3 regions of the Streptomyces sp. NA04227 genome follow, and region 2 is predicted to be linked to each of the others. Evidence: riboswitches for the same ligand, from Rfam matches in the RefSeq annotation. Region 2 holds a riboswitch; each other region holds the start of a gene.
The links. A riboswitch is a leader RNA that binds a small molecule or an ion and turns the genes downstream of it on or off. The one in region 2 is predicted to bind cobalamin.
Positions count from the first base shown of each region.

Region 1: linked by a shared signal. The riboswitch ahead of cobN (cobaltochelatase subunit CobN) and the one ahead of HUT18_RS04755 (cobalamin biosynthesis protein) in region 2 are both predicted to bind cobalamin.
Region 3: linked by a shared signal. The riboswitch ahead of HUT18_RS10505 (ABC transporter substrate-binding protein) and the one ahead of HUT18_RS04755 (cobalamin biosynthesis protein) in region 2 are both predicted to bind cobalamin.

Region 1 is NZ_CP054918.1:5,742,307-5,752,567, forward strand. Features, by position in the region: gene htpG (molecular chaperone HtpG) at 1-895, opposite strand, end outside; gene HUT18_RS24500 (NUDIX domain-containing protein) at 1,038-1,493, opposite strand; gene HUT18_RS24505 (ATP-binding protein) at 1,520-1,978, opposite strand; gene HUT18_RS24510 (helix-turn-helix transcriptional regulator) at 2,162-3,034, shown strand; gene HUT18_RS24515 (DUF397 domain-containing protein) at 3,031-3,234, shown strand; gene HUT18_RS24520 (DUF397 domain-containing protein) at 3,257-3,460, shown strand; gene cobN (cobaltochelatase subunit CobN) at 3,625-7,272, opposite strand; cobalamin riboswitch at 7,305-7,433, opposite strand; partial or broken gene HUT18_RS24530 (cobalamin biosynthesis protein CobG) at 7,780-9,108, shown strand; gene HUT18_RS24535 (precorrin-8X methylmutase) at 9,394-10,035, shown strand; gene HUT18_RS24540 (precorrin-2 C(20)-methyltransferase) at 10,032-10,261, shown strand, end outside.
Region 2 is NZ_CP054918.1:1,153,727-1,163,987, forward strand. Features, by position in the region: gene HUT18_RS04725 (hypothetical protein) at 1-1,122, opposite strand, end outside; gene HUT18_RS04730 (S9 family peptidase) at 1,572-2,705, opposite strand; gene HUT18_RS04735 (class II aldolase/adducin family protein) at 3,118-3,789, opposite strand; gene HUT18_RS04740 (lysozyme) at 4,158-4,763, shown strand; gene HUT18_RS04745 (inorganic phosphate transporter) at 4,999-6,222, shown strand; gene HUT18_RS04750 (hypothetical protein) at 6,233-6,454, shown strand; cobalamin riboswitch at 6,703-6,859, shown strand; gene HUT18_RS04755 (cobalamin biosynthesis protein) at 7,043-7,987, shown strand; gene HUT18_RS04760 (cobyric acid synthase) at 7,984-9,537, shown strand; gene HUT18_RS04765 (putative cobaltochelatase) at 9,650-10,261, shown strand, end outside.
Region 3 is NZ_CP054918.1:2,489,129-2,499,389, forward strand. Features, by position in the region: gene HUT18_RS10475 (putative T7SS-secreted protein) at 1-697, opposite strand, end outside; gene HUT18_RS10480 (hypothetical protein) at 701-1,015, opposite strand; gene HUT18_RS10485 (PLP-dependent cysteine synthase family protein) at 1,255-2,205, opposite strand; gene HUT18_RS10490 (MoaD/ThiS family protein) at 2,213-2,491, opposite strand; gene HUT18_RS34295 (putative leader peptide) at 2,639-2,758, opposite strand; gene HUT18_RS10495 (ABC transporter ATP-binding protein) at 2,828-3,604, opposite strand; gene HUT18_RS10500 (iron ABC transporter permease) at 3,601-4,584, opposite strand; gene HUT18_RS10505 (ABC transporter substrate-binding protein) at 4,812-5,798, opposite strand; cobalamin riboswitch at 5,834-5,953, opposite strand; gene HUT18_RS10510 (Mov34/MPN/PAD-1 family protein) at 5,992-6,414, opposite strand; gene HUT18_RS10515 (amino acid permease) at 6,499-7,965, opposite strand; gene HUT18_RS10520 (DUF2017 domain-containing protein) at 8,476-9,123, opposite strand; gene clpS (ATP-dependent Clp protease adapter ClpS) at 9,142-9,459, opposite strand; gene HUT18_RS10530 (nicotinate phosphoribosyltransferase) at 9,641-10,261, shown strand, end outside.

The sequences.
Region 1 (10,261 bases), 4.6 Mb from region 2:
TGAACAGCAACGCCTGGTACTCGAAGGTGCCCTCGGCCCTGGTGTGGATGGTCTCCAGGGGGTCGGTCCAGTCGTGGCTGACGTGCTTGTAGAACTCCTTGTACTCGTCCTCGGTGATCTCATCCGCGGAGCGCGACCAGAGGGCCTTCATCGAGTTGATCGTCTCGACGACCCGCTCGGTACCACCCGCCTCGTCGCCCTCGCCGCCCTCGCCACCCTCCTTGGGCTTCTCGGTCTCCATCCGGACCGGCCACGGAATGAAGTCGGAGTGCTGGCGGACGACGGCACGCAGCTTGTGCTCCGCCGTGTAGTCGTACAGGTGGTCCTCGGTGTCCTCCGGCTTGAGGTGCAGCGTCACCTCGGTGCCCTGCGGCGCGTCGGCCACCGCCGCAAGGGTGTACGTCCCCTCGCCGCTCGACTCCCACCGCGTACCCTCGGCCTCGCCCGCCCGGCGGGTCACCAGGCTCACCTTGTCCGCCACCATGAAGCTGGAGTAGAAGCCGACACCGAAGTTGCCGATCAACTCGGCGGAGGCGGCGGCATCCTGGGCCTCCCGCGCCTCCTTCAGCTTGCGCGCGAACTCCGCCGTACCCGACTTGGCGATGGTGCCGATGAGCTGCACCACCTCGTCCCGCGACATCCCGATCCCGTTGTCCCGCACGGTCAGCGTGCGCTGCTCGGAGTCGGTCTCCAGAGCGATGTGCAGATCGGAGGTGTCCGCGTCGAGCGCGCTGTCGAGAAGGGACTCAAGGCGCAGCTTGTCCAGGGCGTCGGAGGCGTTGGAGATCAACTCCCGCAGGAAAATATCCTTGTTGGAGTAGATCGAGTGCACCACCAGATTCAACAGCTGGCGCGACTCGGCCTGGAACTCGTACGTCTCGGGCTGGCTACTCACAGCACTCCTCTCGGAGAGAAACTCAACGAACCTACGTATCCATGTATTACAGCGGCCCGGGGTGGTCGGACGCACATGTGGCCCACCCTCTTGCCCCTGAAGTCGCAGGGCTCCGAGCGGGGCAGAGAGTCAGCGCTGATCTCTACCGGACCGGCATCACGCGCTGACCGTCATGGCTTCGTACGTGAGGACCGGTACCGTCCAGTGCGTCCAGGAGCCGGATCGCGTAGGCCTCGGACATCCGTTCCTCCACCTGTTCCGGGGTGAGCCATTCGACTGCGGTCGACTCACTGGAGGTGCGCTCCGCCCCGCCGACCCGCTTGCACCGGAACACCAGGGCCAGGATGCCGCGCGGGACATTCTTGTAGACGCCGGTGAGCTCACCCACCTCGACGTCGAGGCCTGTCTCCTCCCTGACTTCCCTCCGCACCCCGTCCTCGGGCCACTCATCGAGTTCGAGCACTCCGCCGGGCAGCTCCCAACTCCCGTTGTCCGCACGCCGGATAGCCAGCAGCCGGCCGTCGTCGCGCACTACGGCTCCGGCCACTGAGACGGAGTGAAGGGGCGTTGACCGGGGGTGCTGTGCGGCGCTACTCATGGTGAGCAGGGTACGGAGCCATGTCGTCAGAAAGACCGCCCGTCCGCCGAACGCGGAAGCGGCACCTGACCTTTCAACGCCTTCAACTCGGCCCACACCGTCTTGCCGATGCCGCCGGGGCGTTCGTCCACACCCCAACGCTGCGCAAGGGCATCGACCAGCAGCAGGCCGCGGCCACACGCATCGTCGTCCTCGGGTTCGCGCAACGCGGGCCTTCCCTCGCCTACGTCGCTCACCTCGATACGGACAACTTCTGCTTCGGTCTCGTGGGCGATCCGTACGCCCACCAGACGATCGCGGGGCGCCCGGGCCCGAATGCCGTTGGTCACCAGCTCGGAGAGCACCAACTCGGCTGTCTCGATGGCTTCTTGGTCCAGCTTCCAGCCGTCCAGGACGGCCAGTAAAAGGGCTCGGGCTCGGGGGACGCTGCTGCGGCGCCGGGGAAGTTTGAAGTCGATCTCTCGCGTGGTTGCGTCGCCTGTCATGGGCGGCCTCCAGAGCATGCGTGGTTCAAATCGCAGCCGTACGGTGCAGGTTCGGCTACGCAGTGCAACCAGAGTGCAGCGTGACCACATACTTGCGCAACGTTGAATGGATGCTCTGACTCTTCATTCATCCATTCGGGAGTTCGACGTACACGGACCGGGGACCGGTGATAGGGAGAGCTCATGCCGAACGTGAAACCGTCCACGGTGCTCGGTCGCCAACTCGGCGATGAGCTACGCAAGTTCCGCGACGCCGCACAGATGTCGACTGCGGACGCCGCCGAGATTCTGGACTGCACCAAGGGCAAGATCAGTCGCATAGAGAACGGTCATGTCCCGGTGCGTACGCCGGACTTGAACGCGCTGCTGGCCGCCTACAACGTCAGCGATCCGGAGACCCGCGAACGCCTCACCGCCCTGGCTCGCAAGGCCAACCGCCGCAGGCGGGACGGTTGGTGGCATCAGTACGGGTCTGTGCTGGGCGAGACCTACCGGGATCAGATCGAGATGGAGGCCATCTGCGACGGCATCCGGGGGTATCAAGTTCAGCTCATCCCAGGCCTGTTGCAGACGGCCGCATACAGCCGCGCGATCACAGTCGCCTCCCGGGCCTGGCAAACCCCGGAAGAAATTGAGCAGTTCGTGCAAGTGCGGCTGGCTCGGCAGGCGAGGCTTACGGGAGATTCGCCACTGGACCTCTGGGTCGTCCTCGCCGAAGGGGCACTGCACCAACAGGTCGGTGGACCCCAGTTGATGCACGATCAGTTGGAACACGTGGCGACGATGGCGGAACAACCGAACATCACTGTCCAGGTCCTGCCGTTCTCGCGCGGCGCCCACTCCGGTATGTTCGGGCCGTACTTGCTGCTGAGCTTTCCGCGGGTTTCGGCTTTGGACCTCGTACTCGCGGAGACGCCGACCGGCAACATGTGGGTGGAGCAGGAACCCGAAGTCAACCTCTACCGCGCGCTCTTCGACGACGCTCGCACCACCGCGCTGCCGCCCACGGAATCGCTCAGGATGATCCGCCGCATCGCCAAGGAGCACAGATCGTGACCCACAGCAGTAGCCCTGCCCCTGACCTCAACTCGGCCGCCTGGCGCACCAGCAGCTACAGCGGTGGGCAGGGCGACTGCGTGGAAGTGGCCACGAATCTCGGCCATCAGGTGCCCGTCCGCGACACCAAGCATCCTCAAGGCCCGGTCATCACCGTCACTCACGATGCCTGGGTGACGTTCCTCGCGCACCTCGGCTGATCAGGCCCGGAGGGGGCACAACGTGAGCATCGGACGCCGGACCAAGTCTCGCCTCTCAGGGGCGCAGTGGCATGTCAGCAGCTACAGCGGCGGCAACAACGAGTGCGTGGAGATCGCCTGCAACCTCCCCCGCCACGTCCCTGTCCGTGACACCAAAAACCCCAGCGGTCCCGTGATTACCTTCACTCACGAGGCGTGGAAAGCGTTCCTCACGCACCTGGCCTGAGCGGCCACGCGATTACGCAGCAAGAACGGTGCCGGGGCCAGGATCAGCGAGCCAAGGCGAAAGATCGGCGCACGAGGAATCGCGCGGCGCCCCGAATCCGCCAGGCGACGGCAGACGGCGCACCCACAACGGCACGCCACCCGCCCTCGTGGTCTCGGTGCCGCCTACTCCCCGTCCCCCTCCAACTCCCCTTCCGTCTCAAGGAGTACGCCCCGCAGCTCCTCGAGTACCGCCGGATCCGGCTTCTCCCACATCCCCCGCGACTCCGCCTCCAGCAAGCGTTCCGCGATCCCGTGCAGCGCCCACGGGTTGGCCTCCTGGAGGAAGGCGCGGTTGACCGGGTCGAGGACGTAGGTCTCCGTCAGCTTGTCGTACATCCAGTCGGCGACCACGCCCGTGGTGGCGTCGTAGCCGAACAAGTAGTCCACGGTGGCGGCGAGTTCGAAGGCGCCCTTGTAGCCGTGGCGGCGCATGGCCTCGATCCACTTGGGGTTGACGACGCGGGCGCGGAAGACGCGGCTGGTCTCCTCGACCAGGGTGCGGGTGCGGATGGTCTCGGGGCGGGTGGAGTCGCCGATGTAGGCCTCGGGGGCAGTGCCGCGCAGGGCGCGGACGGTGGCGACCATGCCGCCGTGGTACTGGAAGTAGTCGTCCGAGTCGGCGATGTCGTGTTCGCGGGTGTCGGTGTTCTTGGCGGCCACCGCGATGCGCTTGTACGCGGTCTCCATCTCCTCGCGGGCGGGGCGGCCGTCGAGTCCGCGGCCGTAGGCGTAGCCGCCCCAGACCGTGTAGACCTCGGCGAGGTCGGCGTCGGTGCGCCAGTCGCGGGAGTCGATGAGCTGGAGCAGGCCCGCGCCGTAGGTGCCGGGGCGGGAGCCGAAGATGCGGGTGGTGGCGCGGCGTTCGTCGCCGTGGTCGGCGAGTTCGGCCTGGGCGTGGGCGCGGACGAAGTTGGCCTCGGCGGGCTCGTCGAGCGAGGCGGCAAGGCGTACCGCGTCGTCGAGGAGGCCGATGGTGTGCGGGAAGGCGTCGCGGAAGAAGCCGGAGATGCGCAGGGTGACGTCGATGCGCGGGCGGCCCAACTCCTCGGCGGGGATGGGCTCCAGGCCGGTGACGCGGCGCGAGGCGTCGTCCCAGACGGGGCGGATGCCGAGCAGGGCAAGGGCCTCGGCGACGTCGTCGCCCGCCGTACGCATCGCGCTGGTGCCCCACAGGGACAGGCCGACCGAGGTGGGCCATTCACCGTTGTCGGTGCGGTAGCGCTCCAGGAGGGAGTCGGCGAGGGCCTGGCCGGTCTCCCAGGCGAGGCGGGAGGGGACGGCCTTGGGGTCGACGGAGTAGAAGTTGCGGCCGGTCGGCAGGACGTTGACCAGGCCGCGCAGCGGGGAGCCCGAGGGGCCCGCGGGGACGAAGCCGCCGCCGAGCGCGTGGACTGCGTGGTCGAGTTCGTCGGTGGTCGCGGCCAGGCGCGGGACGACCTCGCGAGCGGCGAACTCCAGAATGGCGGCGACCTGTTCGCCCTGTCCGGAGGAGACCCGCGTGACGGCGGCGGGGTCCCAGTCGGCGTCGTCCATGGCCTGGACCAGGGCGCGCGCCTTGGCCTCGGCCTCGTCGGCGGTGGTGCGGGTGGCGGCGGATTCGTCCAGGCCGAGCGCCTCGCGCAGTCCGGGCAGGGCGGTGGTGCCGCCCCAGATCTGGCGGGCGCGCAGTACGGCGAGGACCAGGTTGACGCGGTCGGCGCCCGCGGGCGGGGCGCCGAGGACGTGGAGTCCGTCGCGGATCTGGGCGTCCTTGACCTCGCACAGCCAGCCGTCGACGTGCAGCAGGAAGTCGTCGAAGCCGTCGTCGTCGGGACGGTCCGCGAGGCCCAGGTCGTGGTCGAGCTTCGCGGCCTGGATGAGGGTCCAGATCTGGGCGCGGATGGCGGGCAGCTTGGCCGGGTCCATCGAGCTGATCTGGGCGTACTCGTCGAGGAGTTGCTCCAGGCGTGCGATGTCTCCGTAGGAGTCGGCGCGGGCCATCGGCGGGACCAGGTGGTCGATGAGGGTGGCGTGCACGCGGCGCTTGGCCTGGGTGCCCTCGCCCGGGTCGTTGACCAGGAACGGGTAGATCAGGGGCAGGTCGCCGAGTGCGGCGTCGGGGGCGCAGGCCGAGGACAGGCCCGCGTTCTTGCCGGGCAGCCACTCCAGGTTGCCGTGCTTGCCGAGGTGGATCATCGCGTGCGCGCCGAAGCCGCCCGCCTCGGGGTCGCTGGCCATCCAGCGGTAGGCGGCCAAGTAGTGGTGGCTGGGCGGCAGATCGGGGTCGTGGTAGATCGCGATCGGGTTCTCGCCGAAGCCGCGCGGGGGCTGGATGACGATCAGCAGATTGCCGCGGCGCAGCGCGGCGAGCACGATGTCGCCCTCCGGGTTGCGGCTGCGGTCGACGAACATCTCGCCGGGCGGCGGGCCCCAGTGCTGCTCGACCGCGGTACGCAGTTCCTCGGGCAGCGTCGCGTACCAGCGCTTGTAGTCGGCCGCCGGGATCCGGACGGGGTTACGGGCCAGCTGCTCCTCGGTGAGCCAGTCCTGGTCGTGGCCGCCCGCCTCGATGAGCGCGCGGATCAGCTCGTCGCCGTCGCCGGAGACCAGGCCGGGGATCTCCTCCTCGGGACCGAAGTCGTAGCCCTCGGCGCGCAGGCGGCGCAGCAGGGCCACGGCACTGGCGGGGGTGTCCAGACCGACCGCGTTGCCGATACGGGAGTGCTTGGTCGGGTACGCCGAGAGCACCAGGGCGAGACGCTTCTCGGCGGCGGGGACGTACCGAAGTCGCGCGTGGCGTACGGCGATTCCGGCGACGCGGGCCGCGCGCTCGGCGTCGGGTACGTACGCCGGGAGGCCGTCCTCGTCGATCTCCTTGAAGGAGAACGGGACGGTGATCAGGCGGCCGTCGAACTCGGGCACCGCGATCTGGCTGGCCGCGTCCAGCGGCGAGACGCCCTCGTCGTTCTCCTCCCAGTCGCCGCGCGAGCCGGTCAGGCACAGGGCCTGGAGGATCGGGACGTCCAGGGCGGTGAGCGCGCCCGCGTCCCAGGACTCGTCGTCGCCGCCCGCGGAGGCGGCCGCCGGCTTGGTGCCGCCCGCGGCGAGGACGGTGGTGACGATGGCGTCGGCCGCGCCGAGGGCCTCGATCAGCTCGGCCTCGGGGGCGCGCAGCGAGGCCACGTACAGCGGCAGCGCCCGGGCGCCCGCGTCCTCGACGGCGGCGCACAGCGCCTCCACGAAGGCGGTGTTGCCGCTCATGTGGTGGGCGCGGTAGTAGAGCACCGCGACGGTGGGCACGTCGTGGTCGGTGGGGGCGGTGATGCGGGCCGTGCGCTCCAGCGGCCCCCAGGTGGGCGCGGGCGCGGGCGCGTCGAAGCCGTGGCCGGTGAGCAGCACGGTGTCGGAGAGGAAGCGGGCGAGCTGCTCCAGGTTGGCCGGGCCGCCGTGCGCGAGGTAGGCGTGCGCCTCGGCGGCGATGCCGACCGGCACCGTGGAGGCGGCCATCAGCTGGGCGTCGGGGGCCTGTTCACCGGTGAGGACGATCACCGGGCGGCCGTCGGCGAGCAGCAGGTCGAGGCCTTCCTGCCAGGCGCGGATGCCTCCGAGGAGGCGTACGACGACGAGGTCCGCGCCGTCCAGGAGCGCGGGCAGTTCGTCGAGGGCGAGCCGGGAAGGGTTGGCGAAGCGGTAGGCCACCGGGCCGTTCGCCGCGCGGGCACTGAGCAGATCGGTGTCGGAGGTCGACAGGAGCAGGATCTCGCGGGGCTGAGCCTCGGGCGCGTGCGGCATGGGGGCGTTGGCCTTCCTCGGGGTGTCCACGCCCCGGGCAGTTGTCGGACGGCTGAGAGTTCCTGACTCACCCGGGGACCGGGCTCACAGTGGCGGGACCGTGCCGGATTCGCACCGGCTTCCTCACAGGACGGGGCCTGGCCGTCGACGGACCAGTTGGCCCGCCGCAGGAATAGTAAGTGCAGGAGGGGGTGCTTGTCGGCGGGGCGTTCGTCACCTTTGGTGCTGACGGAGGTGCTTGCGGAGGGGCTTTCGGGCGGGCTTGCGCGCAGGCTTGTGGAACGGGCGGGTCCGCCGGGGTCGTGCGCCGTTGGCGCCGGTGCGTGCGCGGGCATGGGGGCGGGGGCGTGCGCGGGCAGGGGATGGGGTGCGTGCGCGGGCACGGGATGGGGTGCGTGCGCGGCGCGGGCGCGGCGGCCGTGACGGTGCCGGAGACAGTGACAGCCGGTGGCGGGAACGGGGCGCAGATCACTGTTCGCGCCGGTGGCGGGGCCGCAGGCCGTGGGTATGCTCGCCGCCATGCCGCCCCACTCGACTCCCTCCGAGGTCGCGGGCCGGGCTCCCTCCCGCGAACGGGGCGACGCCTGCCCCGGCGCACTTCGACTGCACCGCGCCGACGACGGCTTTCTGGCCCGACTCCGGCTGCCCGGGGGCCTGTTGACGTCCCGTCAGGCCGAGACCCTCGCCGACGCGGCGGAGCGGCTCGCCGACGGGCGGCTGAGCATCACCTCGCGCGGCAACGTCGAACTGCGCGGCCTCGGCGAGACCTGCGGCGGCGAACTCGCCGCACTGCTGCACGAGGCGGACCTGCTCCCCTCCGAGCGGCACGAACGCGTACGCAACATCGTGGCCTCACCGGCCGCCGGACTCGACCAAACCGGCTTCGCCCACGTCCAGTTGTGGGCCCGTGAGCTGGACGGCCTGCTGTGCGCCGAGCAGTGGACGACCGCCCTCTCGGGCCGCTTCCTGTTCGCCCTGGACGACGGCCGGGGCGATGTCGCGACCCTCGGCGGCGATGTGACCTTGCTCGCAGCTCCGGCGGGCGAGGCGGTCGTACGTCTCGGCCGCTCGGTGCGCCGGATCGCCGCGGCACACGCACCACGCGCCGCCCTCGCCGCCGCCCGCGCCTTCCTCACCACCGCCGAGAAGGCGGGCAACGGCGCTTGGCGGGTACGGGACTTGCCGGAGGGCCCCGAGGCCGACCGGGAACTCGACCGCCAACTCACTAGATTCCTTGGCGAATCGGGCATTACGGAGAGCGTGGGGAGCACGGAAGGTACGGATAGCACGGAGAGTGCGGAGAATGCTGCGGGGCGCCTTTCGGGGAGGATGGATCGGGCCTCGGGCGCTCCGGCGCAGGCTGCTCGACATCCGGATCTGGAAGTCCGACCCGGCCACGACCCGCGCCCCTCCCCCGGCCTTCTCCGCGCCCCCGACGGCACCCGGACCGTGGTGGTCACGGCGAAGCTCGGCCGCCTCGACGTCGCGCAGTGGCGTGCGCTGCTGCCCGCCCCGGCCGACGAGATCCGGCTCACCCCGTGGCGCGGCCTGCTGCTACCCGGCTTCACCAGCCGCGCCGCCGCCGAGGAACGCCTCGACGCCCTGGACCGCGCGGGACTGGTCACCTCGGCCGCCTCCCCCTGGCTGCCGGTCGGCGCCTGCACCGGCCGCCCGGGCTGCGCGAAGTCCCGCGCCGACGTACGCGCCGAGGCCCTGCCCGCCCCCGGCCCGGGCCTGCCGGTGTACTGGTCCGGCTGCGAACGCCGCTGCGGCCACCCACAGGGCGACTGGGTCGACGTACTCGCGGAGGGCGACGGCCGGTACACGGTGACCGTACGGCGTGCCGGAGCCTCAACTGCCCTGGAGACACAGGGGAGTTCGCAGCAGGCGTCAGCGAGCACGCCCGCGCGGTTCGGGGCTCCGGCGTACGAGGCTCCCGGGGCGGTCGGTGGGACCGCGAACGGCACGAAACCGGAGGACCGTCCACGAGACGACGGCGCACGTGACAACGGCGTACTAGATGTCGACGTACGAGACGACGACCTACGGAAAGCAGTGGCCGCCGCCCGTCATGGCGGTGGAGCAGGGATCACGCCCCGTACGGGGCATCGGGATGAGCGAATGAGCGAGAGCACAGTGTTCGACTACGAGAAGGACGGCGCGGAGATCTACCGCCAGTCCTTTGCCACCATCCGGGCCGAGGCCGACCTCGCCGCACTGCCTGCCGATGTGAGCCAGGTCGCCGTACGGATGATCCACGCCTGCGGCATGACCGACCTCGTGGCCGATCTCGGCTTCTCCCCGCAGGTGGTGGCCCGCGCCCGTGAGGCGCTGCGCGCGGGCGCGCCCATCCTGTGCGACGCACAGATGGTCGCCTCCGGCGTGACCCGCAAGCGCCTGCCCGCGGACAACGAGGTCCTGTGCACCCTGTCCGCCCCCGAAGTACCGGCCCTCGCCGCCGAGTTGGGCACCACGCGCAGCGCCGCCGCGCTGGAGCTGTGGCGTGACCGCCTCGAAGGCTCGGTGGTCGCGGTCGGCAACGCGCCCACCGCGCTGTTCCGGCTCCTGGAGATGATCGCCGAGGGCGCGCCCCGCCCGGCGGCCGTGATCGGCGTCCCGGTCGGCTTCATCGGCGCGGCCGAGTCCAAGGACGCCCTCGCCGCTTCCCGGCTGGGCCTGGAGTACCTGGTGGTACGCGGCCGTCGCGGCGGCAGCGCGATGGCGGCGGCGGCCCTCAACGCGATTGCGAGTGAGACCGAATGAGCGCGTCGGCGGAGCGGGAATCCCGGACCGGCACCGGGACGGGTGCGGGTCCGGGTACGGGTACGGGACGTCTCTACGGTGTGGGTCTCGGGCCCGGCGACCCCTCGCTGATCACCGTGCGCGCCGTGGAAGTCATCGGCGAGGCGGATGTGGTGGCGTACCACTCCGCGCGGCACGGGCGTTCCATCGCGCGCCGGATCGCGGACCGGTACATCCGGCCCGACCA
Region 2 (10,261 bases):
CTCGGGGTCGATGCCGTCGAGCTCCGCGAGCAGCAGGACCGCGTACGGGCGCAGTGAGGTCTCGCCGAGCACGGCGCGCACCTCGGCCTCGGCCGGGGCGCCGACGACGCGGAGCGCCTCGAAGGCGAGCCCGCGCAGCAGGGCGTCCTCGCCCCGGGCGGCGGCGAGGAGGTCCCCTACGGCGCTGCCCACGGGGCGTGCGGCGAGCCAGGCCCGGTACTCGGCACGGGCGGCGTTCGGGCGCAGCGAGGCGCAGCCGCGGAGCATGTCCTCGGCGGACTGCTCGATGTTTCCGGCCGGGCTCTGCGCGGCCACGCAGATCTGCTCCAGCTTGACCCACACCGCCCAACTGCCCAGCGGGGTGAGCGCCGCCTGGCTGTCGGAGCAGGTGAGGGCGCCGACGGCGGTCAGGGCGTCGAGGGCCCAGTCGAGCAGCGGCGGGAGCTGTTCGGCGGCCGCGCCCTCCGTGCGGGGCTCGGGCTGCGGTCCGAAGGGAATCTCGCAACGCTCGCTGCGCAGCTCACGGACGCGCTGTTCGAGCAGGTCGAAGAGCTGCTCGACGGGTACGGGCCCGGCGGAGAGCTGGAGCAGCGACAGGACCTGGGGCATCGCCTCGACGACCTCGCCGACGGCCGCGCTGCTGCTGTCCGAGGGCCCCTGTCGTACCAGCGACCAGGCGTCGAAGAACGCGACCCACCCGCGCAGTACCGCGCTGTCGTCCCGGTCCCAGGCGCGCAGTCGCCAGCCGGGGCGGGCGGCGCCGCCCATCGCCTCGACCAGACCGGCGAGGCGGGCGGCGTCCCAGTCGCCCCGGACCTGAGCGGGGGTCAAACCCAGTGCCTCCGCGGCGAGTTCCACCGCGGGGTCGGTCAGCGCACCACCCGGGTCGACGGGGGTCGCGTCCCCCGAGCGCAGCCTGGTCCCCGCCCAGCGCGCGAGACGCGCGGCACCGGAGAGCGAGCGGCGCGCCATCCCGGCGAGCTCCGCACGTCCCGGAGTGCCCTCGGGTGGTCGCGGTGCGGGCCTGTTCGAGGGCCGCTGCCCCGCTGGGCGCGTGGCCGCGGCGAGGGGGCGGGAGCGGACGAGTCGGAGCCTGGAGTCGCGCGGGGTACGGGACGTCACGGGTGCAGTCTTCCGGTTGACGGTCCGAAAACCCAAACGGAATGGCTGGCAGGGCACCCCGGGCCACCGCCTGAGCGGGTACCGGCCGAACCGGACGCGGAGAAAACGGAAGTCTCCGGGGCCGACGGGGCCGGGCGAACGGGGGTCCGGAGTCGGGCGGCGGCATGGACAAATACCCAGACAAGGAGAGAAAAGCGAAACCGGGTACCGGCCTGACGGAGAACCCGCGAGAACCGTAGAGAACCGGCCAACCCGCGAACCGGCACGGCGGGCTCCGCCCGACGAACCGGACAGCGAACCAAGCCAACCAAGCGAATCAAGCGAATCAAGCGACCGATCCAAACGATCGCGCCACCAACCGAACCAGCCGACCGACCGGGACGACCAATCCAGCCGACCGATCCAGCCGACCGAATCGGACGACGGGACGACCGAACGGAACGACCGAGCTAAACGATCGACGTGAGGAAGCGCCGCAAGTGCTCTTCGTACTCGGTGGGCGCGGCATTCCACAGGGCCCCGTGCGAGGCGTGCGGAACGGTGTGCAGCGAGACGAGGTCGGGGCGGCGTTCGGCGAGGGCGAGGGACAGCGCGTACGGGGCGAGTTCGTCCTCGGGGCTGTGCAGCAGGACGGTGGGCGCCCGCAGGGCGGAGGCGGCGGTGATGGCGAGGGCGTCGCCGCGCAGTCCGGTGCGGCCCTGGGCGGCGCGGACCGCCAGCGGCAGTACCGGCGCGGGCGTGTGGCGGGCGGCGGCGAGGCCGCGCAGCACCGCCTGCCAGCTCAGCACCGGGGAGTCGAGGACGAGTCCGCTCACCAGGTCGCCCAGTGGCGAGTTCAGCGCGGCGTGCAGGGCCATCGAGGCACCGGTCGACCAGCCGACGAGAACGAGCCGGTCGGCGCCGAGCCGTACCGCGTGCCGCATGGCCGCGTCCACGTCGCGCCACTCCCGCTCGCCCAGCCTGCTCACGCCGTCGGGCCTGCGCGGGGCCCCGGCGTCGCCGCGATAGGCGAGGTCGAGCACCGGCATCCGGAAGCGGCGGAACAGGTCGAAGAGCACCATCGGGTGTTCCCGGGTGGTGCCGAGGCCGTGCACGGCGATCACCCAGGTCGTACGGGAGTCCGGCACCAGCCAGGCGGGCAGGTTGCCGAGTTCACCAGGGACCTCGATGTCCTCGTAGTCGATCCCGAGGGCGCTGCGCGGATCGCCGATGTGGACCTGCGGCGTGAAGTGCACGCGGGTGCCCCGCTCGACGGTGCCTCGGGTGACGGCGTCCAGCCGCCGAACGACCGTGTCGGCGGGTGCTCCGGGGTCCGCCTCCAGGACGGGACCCACGATCGCGTGGCAGTCCTCGCCGGTGAGCCCGAAGACTCCGGCGCGCAGCGAGGCCAGGGAACGGGTGAGCACGATCCGGCCTGCATCGAGGTCGGCCTCGTGCACGGTCAGCCGGGGTTCGGTGGGCAGCGGCCTGCCCGGTTCGGCCCGCAGCGCGGGCTCGCTGGCGAACCGGCCGGCCGCGAGCGCGGCCGCGCCCGCACCCAGCACCGCGGAGACGGTCGCCGTCGTCGCTGTCACAGTGCGCACCGCTCCAGTGTGCGTTCGGTACCGGGGTTCGGCCAGCCGGGAGCGGCGGGGCGCACGACCGCCCGTACGCGCCGAGCGCCTGTACGCGCCGACCGCCCATATGCGCCGCGCTCAGCGCTCGCCGACCGCCCCAGGGCCCTCCGGGCTCCCCCTCCACGCCCTCGGGCCGCGACGCGGCGGATCAGCCACGGCAGCGGCGTCCCGGCGCCCAACCGGTACCGGCAGCGGGCCGACGCCCGCACCCGAAGCGGGACCAGCGCTACGGCGGCAGCGGCGGAGGGAAAGAATCGGGGGTGCGGGCGTGGGCGTGCGCCTCCCGCGTCAACCGCCCCGCGCCGTCACCTCCGCGCCGCCCCGCCCCGCCCCCTCCGCGCCGGTCGCCTCCGCTCCCCCTCCCGCCCCTCCCTTCACCTCACCCCGACACCCCCTGCCCGTACCCCTGCAGCCGCCGCCCCGCCTCCGCCACCTGTTCCGCGCTGAGGAGTGTGGGCGTGCGGCCGGGGACCGAGCTCGCGGTGAGCCAGACGCGGCACATCCATTCCAGCTGGGCGGTGCGGTCGTAGGCCCGGGCGAGGGTGTCGGCGTAGGTGAGGGTGCCGTGGTTGCGCAGGAGGCAGGCGGTGCGGTCGCGCAGGGCGTGCCGTACGTGGGCCGCCAGTTCCTCGCTGCCGTAGAGGGCGTAGTCGGCGACGCGGACCGGGCCGCCGAGGTCGCCCGCCATGTAGTGGACGAGCGGGAGTTCGGGCACCAGCGTGGAGACGGCGGTCGCGTGTACGGCGTGGGTGTGGACCACGGCCGCCGCGTCGGTGGCCCGGTAGACGGACAGGTGCATGGGCAGTTCGCTGGTCGGCTTCAGCGCGCCGAACAGGCGGTGCCCGTCCAGGTCCACCCCGAGGGCGTCGGCCGGGGTCAGCCTGTCGTACGGAACGCCGCTCGGGGTGACGAGCACGGTGCCGCCGATGCGCACCGACACATTGCCGGAGGTGCCGACCACCAGGCCGTCCGCCACCGAGCGCCGGGCCGTGGCGACCAGCTCGTCCCAGGCCTGTTCCCGCGTCTCCCTGTCCAGGGGGGTGCTCTCCATGACGGCGATCCTGCCAGCGGTCCGAGCCGACGCCGCACGTGCCGCCCGCGGACGTGCGACACGCCCGCCGCGCCGGCCTCACCCCCGGGCTCCCCCACCCCGCCATGTCCGCTATGCACCTATTCACCCGATTGGTGAATATTCGTCAGATAGGCATGTTAATACGCAAAATCAGCACATTCCGGAGCTAGCCTCACGGTGTTTTGTCCTGCACATCGCGACCCGGGGGCAACATGGCTCACGCTCCGCAACTCAACCGCCGCCGCGCCCGCCTCATTTCGGTGGCCGTGGCTTCCCTCGCCCTCACGGGCACGACTCTCGCCACGAGCTCGGAGGCCGTGGCAGTGGCGAAACCACGGGGCCACGACGTGTCCTCGCACCAGGGGAAAATCAACTGGTCGCAGGCGAAGAAGAACGGCGCCCGGTTCGTCTACATCAAGGCCACCGAGGCCACGAACTACCGCAACCCGTACTTCGCAAGCCAGTACAACGGCTCGTACCGCGCGGGCATCATCCGGGGCGCGTACCACTTCGCGCTCCCGAACAAGTCGTCCGGCAAGACCCAGGCGCAGTACTTCCTCAAGCACGGCGGGAAGTGGAGCCCGGACGGCAAGACCCTGCCGCCCGCGCTCGACATCGAGCACAACCCCTACGGGGCCAACTGCTACGGCATGAGCCCCCGCTCGATGGTCAACTGGATCCAGTCCTTCAGTGACGAGGTGAAGCGGGTCACCAAGCGCCGCCCGGTGATCTACACCAGCACGAAGTGGTGGAACGCCTGCACGGGCAAGAGCCGCGCGTTCGCCAAGTCGCACCCGCTGTGGCTGGCGAACTGGTCCTCGTCCCCCGGCCCGATGCCCGCGGGCTGGTCGTTCCAGACCTTCTGGCAGCACTCCACCAAGGGCAAACTGCCCGGCGACCAGAACGTCTTCAACGGAGCCATGTCCCAGCTGAACAGGTTCGCGTCCCGATAGCGGCCGCGACCGCCGCCCCGCCGCCCGCACCCCCGCGGGCGGCGGGGCGGAGCCATCGGTTCCGCCCCGCGGCCGCGGATACGGACGGGGACAACGGTGCCGGTGGGCGGCGGGTTGTACGCGGACACGCCGGACGTGCGACAGTGACACTTCGAAGCCCTGGTTAGTTCATGTTCCGTTCACCCAGGTTGCTTACGTTCATCGCGCCAATGTCGCCGAACCGAAGTCTGGGTTAATGGAAAACTTCACCCTTCTGCTCGGGGTAGTGATCGTCACCGCCCTCGCGTTCGACTTCACCAACGGATTCCACGACACAGCCAACGCGATGGCGACGACCATCTCGACCGGCGCACTGAAGCCCAAGACCGCGGTGGCGATGTCCGCCGTACTGAATCTCGTGGGCGCCTTCCTCTCCGTGGAGGTCGCCAAGACGATTTCCGGCGGGATGATCGACGAGAGCGGCATCCAGACCGAGGTGATCTTCGCCGCACTGGTCGGCGCCATCCTCTGGAATCTCGTGACCTGGCTACTGGGACTGCCGTCGAGTTCCTCGCACGCCCTGTTCGGTGGCCTCATCGGCGCCGCCGTGATGTCCGCCGGCTGGTCCTCCGTCAACGGCTCGACGGTGGTCACCAAGGTGCTGCTGCCCGCCGTGGCCGCCCCGCTGGTCGCCGGAATCGCCGCGGCGCTCGCGACCCGGCTCACCTACCGGCTCGGCTCCAGGACCGACGAGAAGGCGACCGCGAAGGGCTACCGCGCCGGGCAGATCGCCTCGGCCGGACTCGTCTCGCTCGCCCACGGCACCAACGACGCGCAGAAGACGATGGGCATCATCACGCTCGCGCTCGTCACCGGCGGCGTGCTGTCCCCCGGCTCCAACCCGCCGGTCTGGGTGATCACCTCCGCGGGTATCGCCATCGCGCTCGGCACCTACCTCGGCGGCTGGCGCATCATCCGCACCATGGGCAAGGGCCTGACCGACCTCGCTCCGCCGCAGGGCTTCGCCGCCCAGACCAGCGCCGCGACGGTCATCCTCGCCTCCTCGCACCTGGGCTTCTCGCTGTCCACCACGCAGTCCTGCTCCGGCGCCGTGATGGGCGCGGGCCTGGGCCGCAAGGGCGGCGTGGTCCGCTGGTCGACCGCGACCCGGATGTTCATCGCCTGGGGTCTGACCCTCCCGGCCGCAGGTCTCGTCGCCGCCGGTGCACAGCTGCTGACCGAGCAGGGCGACTGGGGCACCGTGCTGACCGGCGTCCTCCTGGTCGCGGGCTCCGCCGCCATCTGGCTGCTGTCCCGCCGCCGCCCGGTCGACCACCACAACGTCAACGACGTCGACGGCGCCGAGGAGCCCGCCGGAGTCGTGACCACCGCGGTCGCCGCCGTCGCGCCGCCGCCCACCGGTACCGCCGGTACCGCCAACTCCACGAGCCCGGCGCAGGCCGAGCCCGCCCGCGCCTGAGGAGCCCCGTATGGACATCGACTGGGCCGCTCTCGGTTCCGTCTTCGGAGTCAGCCTGGTGGTGACCGTCGCCCTGGTCGGCGTGTTCACCCTCGGCATCGTCTCGCTGGCCCGGCGCGAAGCCGCCGTGGCGCAGAGCGAGTCCGCCGCGCTCGCCACCACCGGAGCCTGTGTCTGCTTCGCGCTCTGCGTGGGGGCCGTCGGCTACGGAATCCAGCTCATCGTCGCCTGACCCGCCCGCCGGTACGCCCGCGTGGGCGGACCGTCGAACGACCGGTACGCCGGTGCGCCGCGGAACCTCGAACGGGTCCCGCGGCGCACCGGCGTATCCGTGTGCAATGCCCCCACTTCAACGCGCCCCGCAGGGCGACGCGCACGCCCCTCGGCACGGCGCGCGGAGGCGGACTGTGGGGATCGGCACACTCTCCCCGCCCAGGTCAGCGGCCAGTTGACGGGTGTGGCGGCGCGTGGTGGACTGCCGGAGCCGAAATGTACGGCGGAAGAGAGGAAGCCGGTGCGAATCCGGCGCGGTCCCGCCACTGTCACCGGGGAGCGGTCCCCACACCGGAAGTCACGCCCCCCCGCAGGGGGTTGGAAGGCCGGGGACACCGCGGATCCGGGAGCCAGGAGACTCTCCCCGTCGTCCCGTCGAACCAGGGCGCGGACCCTGAGTGAGGACATGTGACGATGCCGGGCTGCCCGCCTGTCGAACCCTGCCATGCCGAGGACCGAGCGCCCGCGCACACGCGCCGCTCGGTGCCCCGCGCTCCCGGCAGCACCCCCACGCACCGTTCCGCGGGCGGATCGGCGGTCTGAACTCATGGGTGCCGAGCGAGACTTCGCTTGCGGCGCCGCCGCCGGACTCCTCGGCGACCTGATGTTCGGCGATCCTCGCCGAGGCCATCCGGTCGCCGTGTTCGGGCGTGCGGCGACCGCCGTGGAACGCGGGTTGTGGCGCGATCACCGGGGCTGGGGCGCGCTCTACACCGCCCTGTGCGTCTCGGGCGCCGTGGGCGCCGGAGCGCTCGCCGCGCGCGCGGTGCGCAACTTCCCCGTGGGCGCCGTGGCGTTGACGGCCACCGCCACCTGGGCCGTGGTCGGCGGCACCTCGCTGGCCCGTGAGGCGCAGGCGATCGGCGACGCCCTGGAGTCGGGCGACGTGAGCGCCGCCCGCGCCCGGCTGCCCCATCTGTGCGGGCGCGATCCACAGGCACTCGACGAGGCGGGCCTGGCCCGCGCCGTCGTGGAATCGGTGGCCGAGAACACCTCGGACGCGGTGGTGGGCGCCCTGGTCTGGGGCGCCCTGGCCGGGGTCCCCGGACTGCTCGGCTTCCGCGCGGTGAACACGCTGGACGCGATGGTCGGTCACAAGTCCCCCCGGCACCTGCGGTTCGGCTGGGCCTCCGCCCGCCTCGACGACCTCGCCGGAGCGCCCGGTGCGCGGCTCACCGCCGTACTCGCCGTGTGCGCCGGAGACGATCCGCGCGCGGCACTGCGGGCCTGGCGCGAGGACGCCCAGCGGCATCCGAGCCCCAACGCGGGCCCCGTGGAAGCCTCGTTCGCGGGCGCGCTCGGCGTCCGTCTCGGCGGCACGCTGTCCTACGCGGGCCGGGTCGAGCACCGGCCGGTACTCAACGGCGAGGGCCGGGACGTACGACCGGCCGACATCGCGCGGGCGGTACGGCTCTCGCGCCGTGTGACGGCGCTGGCGTTCGGAGTGTGCGCGGTGGCCGGACTGCTGCGCCGCCGGAAGGGTGTGCGATGACGACGGCCGGACGCGGCGGACTGCTGGTCGCGGGGACGACCTCGGACGCCGGCAAGAGTGTGGTGACGGCGGGCATCTGCCGCTGGCTGGTGCGCCGCGGGGTGAAGGTGGCGCCGTTCAAGGGCCAGAACATGTCGCTCAACTCCTTTGTGACCAGGGAGGGTGCGGAGATCGGCCGGGCGCAGGCGATGCAGGCCCAGGCCTGCCGTATCGAGCCGAGCGCGCTGATGAATCCGGTCCTGCTCAAGCCGGGCGGCGACCGCACCAGCCAGGTCGTCCTGATGGGCAGGCCGGTCGGCGAGCTGAGCGCGCGCGGCTTCTTCGGCACCGAGGACGCACGGCTCGGCTCGGGCCTGCACGGCGGCGGACGCGAGGCGCTCCTGGAGACCGTCGTGGGCTGCCTGGAAGAGCTGCGGGCCACGCACGACGCGGTGATCTGCGAGGGCGCGGGCAGCCCCGCGGAGATCAACCTGCGCCGTACCGACATCGTCAACATGGGCATCGCACGCGCCGCCCGGCTGCCGGTCCTGGTGGTCGGCGACATCGACCGGGGCGGGGTGTTCGCCTCCTTCTTCGGTACGACGGCGCTGCTCGCGCCCGAGGACCAGGCCCTGCTCGCCGGGTACCTGGTCAACAAGTTCCGCGGCGACGTCTCGCTGCTCACGCCGGGCCTGGACATGCTGCGCGGGCTCACCGGCCGCGCCACCTACGGCGTACTGCCCTTCCAGCACGGGCTGGGCATCGACGAGGAGGACGGCCTCAACGTCTCGATGCGCGGGGCGGTGCGCGAGTCCTCGGTGGCCGAGCCGTACGGCGAGGACGTGCTGCGGGTCGCCGTCTGCGCCGTACCGCTGATGTCGAACTTCACCGATGTGGACGCGCTGGCCGCCGAACCGGGCGTCGTGGTGCGGTTCGTGGACCGTCCCGCGGACCTCGCCGACGCCGATCTGGTCATCGTGCCCGGCACCCGCGGCACCGTGGGCGCGCTGCGCTGGCTGCGCGAGCGCGGGCTCGCCGACGCGCTGGCGCGCCGCGCGGCCGAGGACCGTCCGGTGCTCGGCATCTGCGGCGGCTTCCAGTTGCTCGGCGAGCACATCGAGGACGAGGTGGAGTCCCGGGCGGGCTCCGTCGAGGGACTCGGACTGCTGCCGGTGCGGGTGCGGTTCGCGCGCGAGAAGACCCTGGCCCGGCCGAGCGGCAAGGCGCTGGGCCAGCCGGTCGAGGGCTACGAGATCCACCACGGCGTCGCCGAGGTGAACGGCGGCGAGCCCTTCCTGGACGGCTGTCGCTCGGGCGCCGTCTGGGGCACGCACTGGCACGGCTCGCTGGAGACCGACGGCTTCAGGCGCGCCTTCCTGCGGGTGGTCGCCGCCGCCGCGGGCCGCCGCTTCGTGCCCGCGCCGGACACCTCGTTCGCCGCGCTGCGCGAGCAACAGCTCGACCGGCTCGGCGACTTGATCGAGGAGCACGCCGACACCGACGCCCTGTGGCGCCTGATCGAGTCCGGCCCACCGCCCGGCCTGCCCTTCGTGCCACCGGGGGCGCCATGACCACCGGCGAGGAGCGGGCCCGCACCCCGGGCCCCGCACGCCGTCCGCGGACGATCCCTGGCACATCCCCAGCCCAACCCCGTATCCCCGAAGGCCATCTGGAGGGCGAGCAGTGAGCAGCACCCCCTATCCGTTCACCGCACTGGTGGGCCAGGACGACCTGCGGCTCGCGCTGCTGCTGAACGCCGTGTCCCCGGCGGTCGGCGGCGTGCTGGTACGCGGCGAGAAGGGCACCGCCAAGTCCACCGCGGTACGGGCCCTTTCGGCACTGATGCCACAGGTGACGACCGTGGCCGGGTGCCGTTTCTCCTGCGACCCGGCGACGCCGGACGCGCGCTGCCCCGACGGGCCGCACGAGAGCGGCGGCGGTGTCGCGCGCCCCGCGCGGATGGTCGAACTGCCGGTCGGCGCCTCGGAGGACCGGCTGGTGGGCGCCCTGGACATCGAACGGGCCCTGGCCGAGGGCGTGAAGGCCTTCGAGCCCGGACTGCTCGCCGACGCGCACCGCGGCATCCTCTACGTGGACGAGGTCAACCTCCTGCACGACCACCTGGTGGACCTGCTGCTCGACGCGGCGGCGATGGGTGCCTCGTACGTGGAACGCGAGGGCGTGTCCGTACGGCATGCGGCGCGCTTTCTGCTCGTCGGCACCATGAACCCCGAAGAGGGCGAGCTGCGGCCCCAGTTGCTGGACCGGTTCGGGCTCACCGTGGAGGTGGCCGCC
Region 3 (10,261 bases), 1.3 Mb from region 2:
CCCATCCGACTGGCGTGAAGAGGAGAGCGATGGCCCCGATGATGGTCGCTGCCAAACTCAGGGCCTCAACGATGCTCTTGATCGCACCCGCGTGCTCGTGCACCCAGTCCTTGAAGTTCTCCCACCGGCTGTCCTTGATGATGTCGGAGATGTCGTCGCCGATGTTCTCGGCGTAGTGCTTGGCGCGGGAGTCGCGGTCGGAGATGACCTGGTTGAGCTGCTTGCGGTACGGGGCCAGGTGACTGTCGGGGTCGGAATCCTCCGGAGCCTTCTTGTCCTCGTCCTTCTTGTCTCCGTCCTTCTTGGCCTCGGCTTCCTTTTTCCGCTCCTCGGCAGCGTGTTCCTCGTCGGCCTGCTTCGCGGCTCGGAGGACGCCGTCGGCGCGATCCTGGAAGCCGTCCAGCTCGTTGGCCCAGTTTCCGAGGTCGCCGACCACACGTTCGTAGCGGGCCGCAGTCTCACGGAAGTGCTTTTCGAGGTCGCCGGACTTTTCGCGGATCTTGTCGGCGTACTTGCCCTGCAGCGCGTCACCGTCGGCCGCCGAGCGCAGGATGACGGCCTGCGCGCGGAGGGTCGTGGCGAGGTTCTTCATCCTGGTGACCTCGTCGCGGATGTCCTCCGGGTCGCCGGGGACCGGGTCCTTCTCCGCCAGCGGATGCCAGTCGACCGGTCGGCGCCTGCCCTTACCCGCCCCCATCGGTTATTTCCCCCCGCCCTTGCCGCGCTTCTTCTTGCCCGCGTTCGTGAGATCGAGGTCGAGCTTCTCAAAGGTCTTGAGCGAGGTCTGCACTTGGTTGCCCAAGTCCACGACATTTTCGAGGAGTTCGCGCCGATAGTTGTCCCAGTTGCTGACGAAGTCGCTCATCTTGTCTTCGATGCTGCTATGACCCCAGATGTCCTGGATGTCGGTACGGTGTTTTTCCATACCTTCGAGGGCTTTTTTGATGTCCTTCAGATTCTTCGTCGACGACTCCAAAAGTATGTAGTCGACTACCAGGCGCTCGTGTTCCCCCATGGGCACCTCCGTTTGCACTTTTCAGATGGTCAACACGCTCCCGTAGGGCCAAACCACTGCAGTACACCATGCGGCGCCGAGCCAGAACCGGGCGGCCGGAAGGAACAAGACAACTCGAAATCACGTCGGCGAACGACTTCGGCCTCCAGGACCCGGTCGGGGTCCTGAAGGCCGAAGTGCCGTACGGGTGCCGCCCGGCAGAGGTGCGTGGGGCGGCACTGTGTGGTGGTGCGGAGTGTTCAGGCCCAGAGCTGCCCGTGCAGGGTCTCGATGGCCTCTTCGGTGGTGGCGGCGGTGTAGACGCCGGTGGAGAGGTACTTCCAGCCGCCGTCGGCGACGACGAAGACGATGTCCGCGTTCTCGCCCGCGGCGAGGGCCTTCTTGCCGACGCCGATGGCGGCGTGCAGGGCGGCGCCGGTGGAGACGCCCGCGAAAATGCCTTCCTGCTGGAGGAGTTCGCGGGTGCGGGTGACCGCGTCGGCGGAGCCCACCGAGTAGCGGGTGGTGAGTACGGAGGCGTCGTAGAGCTCGGGTACGAAGCCCTCGTCGAGGTTGCGGAGGCCGTAGACGAGGTCGTCGTAGCGCGGCTCGGCGGCGACGATCCTCACGTTCGGCTTGTGTTCGCGGAGGTAGCGGCCGACGCCCATCAGGGTGCCGGTGGTGCCGAGTCCGGCCACGAAGTGGGTGACCGAGGGCAGGTCGGCGAGGATTTCGGGGCCGGTGCCGGCGTAGTGGGCGCCCGCGTTGTCGGGGTTTCCGTACTGGTAGAGCATGATCCAGTCCGGGTGTTCGGCGGCGAGTTCCTTGGCGACGCGTACGGCCGTGTTGGAGCCGCCCGCGGCGGGGCTGGAGATGATCTCGGCGCCCCACATGGCGAGCAGGTCGCGGCGTTCCTGGCTGGTGTTCTCGGGCATGACGCAGACGATGCGGTAGCCCTTGAGTTTGGCGGCCATGGCCAGGGAGATGCCGGTGTTGCCGCTGGTGGGTTCGAGGATGGTGCAGCCGGGGGTGAGGCGTCCGTCCTTCTCGGCCTGCTCGATCATGTGCAGCGCGGGCCGGTCCTTGATGGAGCCGGTGGGGTTGCGGTCCTCCAGCTTGGCCCAGACGCGGACGGTGTCGGAGGGCGACAGCCGCGGCAGGCGTACCAGGGGGGTGTTGCCTACCGCGGCGAGCGGGCTGTCATAGCGCATCGCGAAATCAGCGCATTCCCCCGGCGACCGCCGGGAGGATCGTGACGTTGTCGCCGTCGGTGAGCTTGGTGTTGATGCCGTCGAGGAAGCGGACGTCCTCGTCGTTGAGGTAGACGTTGACGAAGCGGCGCAGCTGGTCGCCGTCGACGATGCGCTCCTGGATGCCGGTGTGGCGGGCTTCCAGGTCGGCGAAGAGCTCGGCGAGGGTGCTCCCGTTGCCCTCCACCGCCTTGGCGCCGTCGGTGTAGGTGCGGAGGATGGTCGGGATGCGGACCTCGATGGCCATGGCGTTGGGCTCCTTCGGGGAGGTTCGTCGGTGAGGCGCGCGGCGGCCCCGGTCGGGTTCCTGGCGGTGCGCGGTGAGCGCGTTGCGGCTGCGTGGCCCTTGGCCGTTCGGCGGCGGGCGACAGGCGTCAGTCGTGACAGGCGTCGGTCAGTCGTGACGGGTGGCGCTGCGACAGATGGCGCTGGCGAGCCTGCACAGATCGACGTGGAGGCGCGCCACAAGCAGCAGGCTGCTCGGGGGCTGTTCGCTCACGTCGTGGAAAACCATGGGCTCATCGTATCGATTCCCGGTCCGGGTTCCGGAATGTGATCTCGCATCCTGGACGGATTCTGTTCGTCAGACGGGACCGGGCAGGTAGGTGACGGTGGGAGCGCCGGTGGTCGGGTGGACGGCGACCTCGGCACGGACACCGTAGACCTTGGCGAGGAGGTCGGGTGTGAGGACCTCTTCCGGTGGGCCGGAGGCGATGACTTTTCCCTGGTCGAGGACGTGGAGGCGGTCGCAGAAGTACGCGGCGAGGTTGAGGTCGTGCAGGGCGAGCAGGCTGGTGGTGGCCAGGGTGCGGACCAGGTGGAGGACGTCCAGCTGGTACCGGATGTCGAGATGGTTGGTCGGTTCGTCCAGGACGAGCAGTGCCGGGTCCTGGACGAGGGTGCGGGCGACGAGGACGCGCTGGCGTTCGCCGCCGGACAGTTGCGCGAAGGGCCGGTCGGCGAGGTGGGCGGCGCCGACCCGGTCGAGGGCCTCGGTGACGCGTGCGGCGTCGGCGGCGGTGTCGGCCTCCCAGAAGCGTTTGTGCGGGGAGCGGCCCATGGCGACGATCTGCCGGACGGCGAAGTCCCCGCCGCCGTGGCCGTCCTGGGGTACGGCGGCGATGCTGCGGGCCCGTTCGCGTACGGGGGTGGCGGTGAGCTCCCGCCCGTCGAGGAGGATTTCGCCGCCGGTCGGGGTCAGGGTGCCGTAGACGCAGCGCAGCAAGGTGGACTTGCCGCTGCCGTTGGGGCCGACCAGGCCGACGGTCTCGCCGGGTGCGGCGTCGAGGTCGACGCCGTCGAGGAGGGTGGCGCCGTCCGTGGTGAAGCGCAGGGAACGGATGGCGAGGCGGGCGGTCACAGCAGGGTCACCTCCGGGCGACGGCGCATCAGCCACAGCAGGAAGGGGCCGCCGATGAGGGCGGTGAGCACGCCGACGGGGATGTCCTGGGGTGCGGCCACCGTGCGTGCGCCGAGGTCGGCGAGGACCAGGGCGAGCGCGCCGCCGAGCGCCGCGACGGGCAGCAGGGCGCGGTGCCCGGCGCCGACGACGAGCCGGGCGGCGTGCGGAACCATCAGGCCGATGAAGCCGACGGCGCCGCTGACCGCCACCATGACCGCGGTGAGCAGCGAGGACAGGACGAACACGGCGCCGCGGAACCGGCTGGTGTCCAGGCCGAGCACGGTGGCGTCCTCCTCGCCGAGGGCCATCAGGTCCAGGGGCCTTGCGAGCAGCAGCAGGACGAGGGTGCCGAGGACGACGACCACCGAGGGCAGCAGCAGGGTGTCCCAGCGGGCGCTGCCGAGTCCGCCGAGCGTCCAGTGCATGGCCTCCTGGAAGTGCTCGGGCCGGGCGGCGAGCACCAGGATCAGCGTGGTCAGCGCGGACAGGATGTACGAGACGGCGACCCCGGCGAGTACGAGCCGGGTCCCGGTGAGGGTGCCGCCGCGCCGCGCGAGACCGTAGACGAGGGCCAGGGCGAGCAGCGCACCGGCGAAGGCGGCGGCGGGCATGGCGACAGTGGTGGTGATGCCGCCGCCGATGCCGAGGACCATCACCAGTACGGCACCGGCGCTCGCGCCCGAGGAGATGCCGAGCAGGAACGGGTCGGCGAGCGGGTTGCGCACCAGGGCCTGGAGCACGGTGCCGACGACGGCGAGACCCGCGCCCACCACGACGGCCAGCACCGTGCGTGGCAGCCGCACCTCGCGCACGATCGTGCGCCGCGGGCTGGGTTCGGCGCCGGGGGCGAGGGCGCCCAGGACCTCGCCGGTCGGTATGTGCACGGAGCCGAGGGCGAGGGCGGCGAGGATCGCGGCGGCCAGCGCGGCGGTGAGCAGGGTGAGGACGAGGGTGTAGCGGAGGGGGCCGGGGGTGGGGCCCGCGGGTCTCCGGCGGGTGGACTTGCCGGGCGGTGGTGGACCGGGCTTGCCACCCGCCGGTGAAGTGGCTTTGCCGGGCGCCGAGTTCGCCGTGTGGTGCTCCCGGCCGGACGCTTGGTCCCATGTACCGCCCGCAAGACCCGTCACCGCATCCCCCGTACCGCGCCCCCCGTCGGACGCCACGCTCATCGCCCGTTCGCCGGGTGGAGCTGTGCGGCGAGGCGGGCGATGGCGTCGGGGGCGCGGACGCCGAGGACGGTGTCCGACAGGGGCATGACGGCGAAGCGCTTGTTCTTGATCGCCGGGACGTCCTTGAGGGCGGGGTCGTTCAGGAGGCGCTTCTTCTTCTGTTCGACGCTCACCGAGCCGTAGTCGTAGATGACGATCGTCTCGGGGCGCCGTTCCACGACCTGTTCCCAGGAGGCGTCGCCGAAGGACTTGTCGAGGTCGGCGAAGACGTTGCGGCCCCCGGCGCGGGTGATGATCTCGTTGCCGATGCCCTTGCCGCCCGCGGTGAAGGCGGTCTTGTCGCCGCTGTCGTAGACGAAGACGGAGACGGGGCGGGTGTCCTTGGTGTGTTTCGCGGCGGCGGCGACGGTGGCGCGGGCCCGCTCGGTCCAGCGCTTGGCCCGGTCCGGGACGCCGAAGGTGCGGGCGACCTCGTCGACTTCGCGGTACAGGTCGTCCAGTCCGGCCGCGCCGTTGGTGCAGTTCTCGGTGTTGAGGCGGGTGTCGATGCCGGACTTCTGCAGGTCGTCGCGGGCCCGGCCGTCCTTGGCGGCGAAGGCGCTGGCGTAGCCGCCGTAGACGAAGTCGGGGTCGGCGGCGAGGAGTTGCTCCTTGCCGGGGTACTCCTTGGCGAGTACCGGGACCTTCTTGTACGCGGCGCGGTAGGCGGGCGCGATCTTGTCGTCGAGGTAGGCGGTGCCCGCCATCGACTTCTCCAGGCCGAGGGCCAGCATGATCTCGGTGACGTGCTGGTTCATGGTGACGGCCCGCTCGGGGGGCGCCTCGAAGGTGGTGCGTACGCCGCAGTTGGTGACGGTGTACGGGAAGCCGGGCTGCCGGGCCCGGTCGTCGCCGTCCCCGGAGCCGGAGTCGGAGCAGCCGCCGAGTGCGGCGGGGAGCAGAAGGGCAGCGGTGAGCGCGAGGGCGCGCGGGCGCCGGGCCATGGGGGCCTCCTCCAGGGGATCCGCGTCCCCTGCGTAAGTGGAAGAAGGCGGCAGGTCAGTTCCTGGCTTCCCCGCGGGGCGGGGTCACAGTGGCGGGACCGTGCCGGACTCGCACCGGCTTCCTGGGCCTGCCGCCCTGGGTCGCTGCTCAGTATGCCCGCCACCCCTCGGCGTGCCCCCGGCGCTCCCCTCTTCAGTACGCGGTGACGACCTTCACCTCTTCCTCGGTGATCTCGCCCTCGACGATCCGGAAGGAGCGGAACTGGAAGTCGCCGAGGCCGTCGGTGTCGGCGGTGGAGACCAGGACGTAGTGGGCGCCGGGCTCGTTCGCGTACGAGATGTCGGTACGGGAGGGGTAGGCCTCGGTCGAGGTGTGCGAGTGGTAGATGATCACGGGCTCTTCGTCCCGGTCGTCCATCTCGCGGTAGAGCTTGAGCAGGTCGCCGGAGTCGAACTCGTAGAAGGTGGGCGAGCGGGCGGCGTTGAGCATGGGTACGAAGCGCTCGGGGCGGCCGGTGCCCTCCGGTCCGGCGACGACGCCGCAGGCCTCGTCGGGGTGGTCCTTGCGGGCGTGTTCCACGATCTGGTCGTACAGGGCCTGGGTGAGGGTCAGCATGCCGCCCAGAATATGCGGGTGGGCCACCCCGTATCGATGGTCGATACGGGGTGGCCCACATGCTGGAACGGGTGAGGCGGAACCTCAGTCGCGGGAGCCGGCCTCGGCCTTCTGGGCGGTCCGCTGGAAGGCGGTGCCCTGCGGGTTGCGGGAGCGCAGGACCAGGTACGACAGGAGCATGATCGCGCCCCAGATCGGCGCGCAGTACAGCGAGATGCGCGAGTCCTTGTCGATGCCCATCATCACGATGACCATCGCGATGAAGGCCAGCGCGAACCAGCTGGTCCACGGGGCGCCCGGCGCCCGGAACTCGGAGGCGGGCAGTTCGCCGCGGTCGGCCTTGGCGCGGTAGCGGAGCTGGCAGATCAGGATCATGATCCAGGCCCACATACCGGAGATGGTGGCGAAGGAGACGACGTAGTCGAAGGCCTTGCCGGGCCACTGGTAGTTGATCCAGACGCCGACCATCATCAGGGCCGCCGAGAAGGTGGTGCCGATCAGCGGGGTGCCGGCCTTGGTCAGGCGCGTGAACAGCTTCGGGCCCTGGCCGTTGAGCGCGAGGCCGCGCAGCATCCGGCCGGTGGAGTACATACCGGAGTTGCAGGAGGAGAGCGCGGCCGTGAGGACCACGAAGTTCACGATGCCCGCGCCCGCGGCGAGGCCCATCTTGTCGAAGGCGGCCACGAACGGTGAGACGCCCGGCTGGAAGTGGGTCCACGGCACGACCGAGAGGATCATGATCAGGGCGCCGAGGTAGAAGACGGCGATGCGCCACGGCACGGTGTTGATCGCCTTGGGCAGGGTCTTCTTCGGGTCCTTGGACTCGCCCGCGGTGACGCCGACCAGTTCGACGGCGAGGAAGGCGAACATCACGATCTGCAGGGTCATCAGGGTGCCGCCGAGGCCCTTGGGGAAGAACCCGCCCTCGGACCACAGCAGGCTCATGCTCGCGCTGTCCCCGGCGTCGGAGAAGCCGATGGTGAGGATGCCGGCGCAGATGAGGATCATGCCGATGATCGCGGTGACCTTGACCATCGAGAACCAGAACTCCAGCTCACCGAAGAGCTTCACGGAGATGAGGTTGGCGCCGTAGAGGATGAGGGTGAAGATCAGTGCCGAGACCCATTGCGGGATGTCGAACCAGTACGTCATGTACTCGGCCGCCGCGGTGACCTCGGTGATACCGGTGACGACCCAGAAGAGCCAGTACGTCCAGCCGGTGACATAGCCCGCGAAGGGGCCGACGAATTCACGCGCGTAGTCCGCGAAGGAGCCGGACACCGGGCGGTACATGAGGAGTTCGCCCAGGGCGCGCATGATGAAGAAGATCACCAGGCCCGCGATGGCGTACGCGAGGATCAGGCTGGGGCCGGCCTTCGAGATGGCCTTGCCCGCGCCGAGGAACAGGCCGGTGCCGATGGCACCGCCGATCGCGATCATCTGGATCTGCCGGGCTCCGAGCCCGCGCTGGTAGCCCTCGCCGTCCGGGGCGTGGGGTGCTCCGGCGGCTGCCGTGCCGTCGTGCTGTTTGTCGACCCGCGCTGAGGTCATCGTTTCGAGCGCCTTTCTCCATTGCCCGATCCGCGCCGAGTCAAGGCCACGGAATCGGATCCCGATCCCCCCGGATACTGATGGAGTGCCACCGGCGGTCGGCCGGTCGGAGTGCCGGCGGCGGAACAGGGGTGGCGTCCCGTCGGCGGTCGTGAAGATGTATCACGAGTGTTGCGGGCGCTTGAAGAGCCGCATGTGGCGCGCGTCACAGTACGAAAGGGACAGGCGCGCCCGATCGCCGCAAAGTATGCGCATGAGTGACACGATCGTTATCCGGACTTGAGCGTCCGCTGAGCGAACACATTCCGGACACGATGGACGGGACGGACACCCCGGACACGGACAGTCCGGACATGGGCCGCCCGGAGGCGGGCGGCCCGGACGCGATCGGCGGTCCGGTGGCACGCGAGGCGCCTTCCCCTGCGGCGCGCGACGAACCGGGGACTTCCGGCCAAACCGGTGCCCGGCAGCGAGAGCCCCGGGAGTCCCCAGGAGTCCCCCGGCCGACCGTCAGGGCAGCAGCGTGCCGACCAAGGTCTCCTGGAGGTCGCCGAGCCAGAGGTAGGCCAGCACCATCGGCTTGCGCGGGTCGGTGTCGGGCAGCCGGTACAGGAGGTCGGCGTCCTCCTCGTCGACGATGTCGAGCCGGGAGCCGATGGCGAGGCGCAGGTCGTTGAGCGTACGGAGCCACTGCTGGGACTGCTCGGGCAGGAGCTCCAGCGGGACCTCGCGGTCGGCGTCACCGGGTTCGGCGCCCTCGCGGGACAGGCTGAGCGAGTCCAGGCTCCGGATCACCGCGAGGGCGTCCTCGCGTTTGCGCGCGCGCAGATCGTTCTCGGTGAAGCGGCGGAACTCGGCGGAGCGACCGCGGCGCTCCTCCTCGTCGGCGGCGGTGACGGCCGGGCCCGTCTCGTCGGCCGAGCCCTCGGGGCCGCTGTAGGCGTCGGGGAAGAGGCGTTTGAGTACGGGGTCGGCGGGCGGCTCGCTGGGGCCCTCGGCGAAGAGTTCGTCGAGCGGGTCGGCGGCCTCGCCCTCGCCGGGTCCGGGCCCGATGAGTTCGAGGAGCTGGACGGACAGCGAGCGGATGATCGAGATCTCGACCTCGTCCAGCGCGACGGCTGCCCCGCCGTCGGGGAGCGATTCGAAGTGTCCTGACATGGAGGCGAGTGACTCCGTCTACTTTCTGTCCTGCTGGAGGGTGGCCCACAAACCGTATCCGTGCAGCGCCTGCACGTCGCGCTCCATCTCCTCGCGGCTCCCGCTGGAGACGACCGCGCGCCCCTTGTGGTGCACGTCCAGCATGAGCTTGGTGGCCTTGTCCTTGGAGTAGCCGAAGTAGGCCTGGAACACGTAGGTCACATAGCTCATGAGGTTGACCGGGTCGTTGTGCACGATCGTGACCCAGGGCAGGTCGGGTTCGGGAACGGCGAAGGTCTCCTCCGCCTCCTCGGTACGTTCGGTTTCCATCGGTGCGGGAGCGGTCACATCGACCATGCTGCCACCTGAGGTGCCCCGGCGCACAAACGGCCCGGCTGTGCGCCGACCGAGAAATCGTCAAACTGACGAGATGGGGGTAGCATCCACTCCGTACCGTGAAACCGGGGCCGCTCCGCGCGAGCCGTTCCCCGGCCGCGACCGGGGGCGCCCCGTGCGTTCCCGCGAGGAGAGGCAGAAAGTGCACCCTGTGGATCTGGGGCTGCCGGTCGAGGTCCCCTCGACCGCGCTCTTCACCGACCAGTACGAACTCACCATGCTGCAGGCCGCCCTCAAGTCCGGCACCGCACACCGGCGCTCGGTCTTCGAGACGTTCACCCGGCGGCTACCCGAGGGCCGTCGCTACGGAGTGGTCGCGGGCACCGGACGGGTCCTGGACGCCGTGGAGAACTTCCGCTTCGACGAGGACCTCCTCGGCTTCCTGCGCGAGCGCGCCGTGGTGGACGCCGACACCCTGGACTGGCTCGCCGGTTACCGCTTCAGCGGCGACATCTGGGGCTACCCGGAGGGCGAGGTCTACTTCCCCGGCTCCCCGCTGCTGCGGGTGGAGGGCTCCTTCGCCGAGTGCGTGCTCCTGGAGACGGTGATCCTGTCGATCCTCAACCACGACTCGGCGATCGCCGCCGCGGCCTCCCGGATGTCCTCGGCCGCGGGCGGGCGCCCGCTGATCGAGATGGGCGCCCGCCGCACCCACGAGCTGGCCGCGGTCGCCTCCTCGCGCGCCGCCTACGTCGGCGGTTTCGCCAGCACCTCGGACCTGGCCGCCGGGTTCCGCTACGACATCCCCACCGTCGGTACCTCC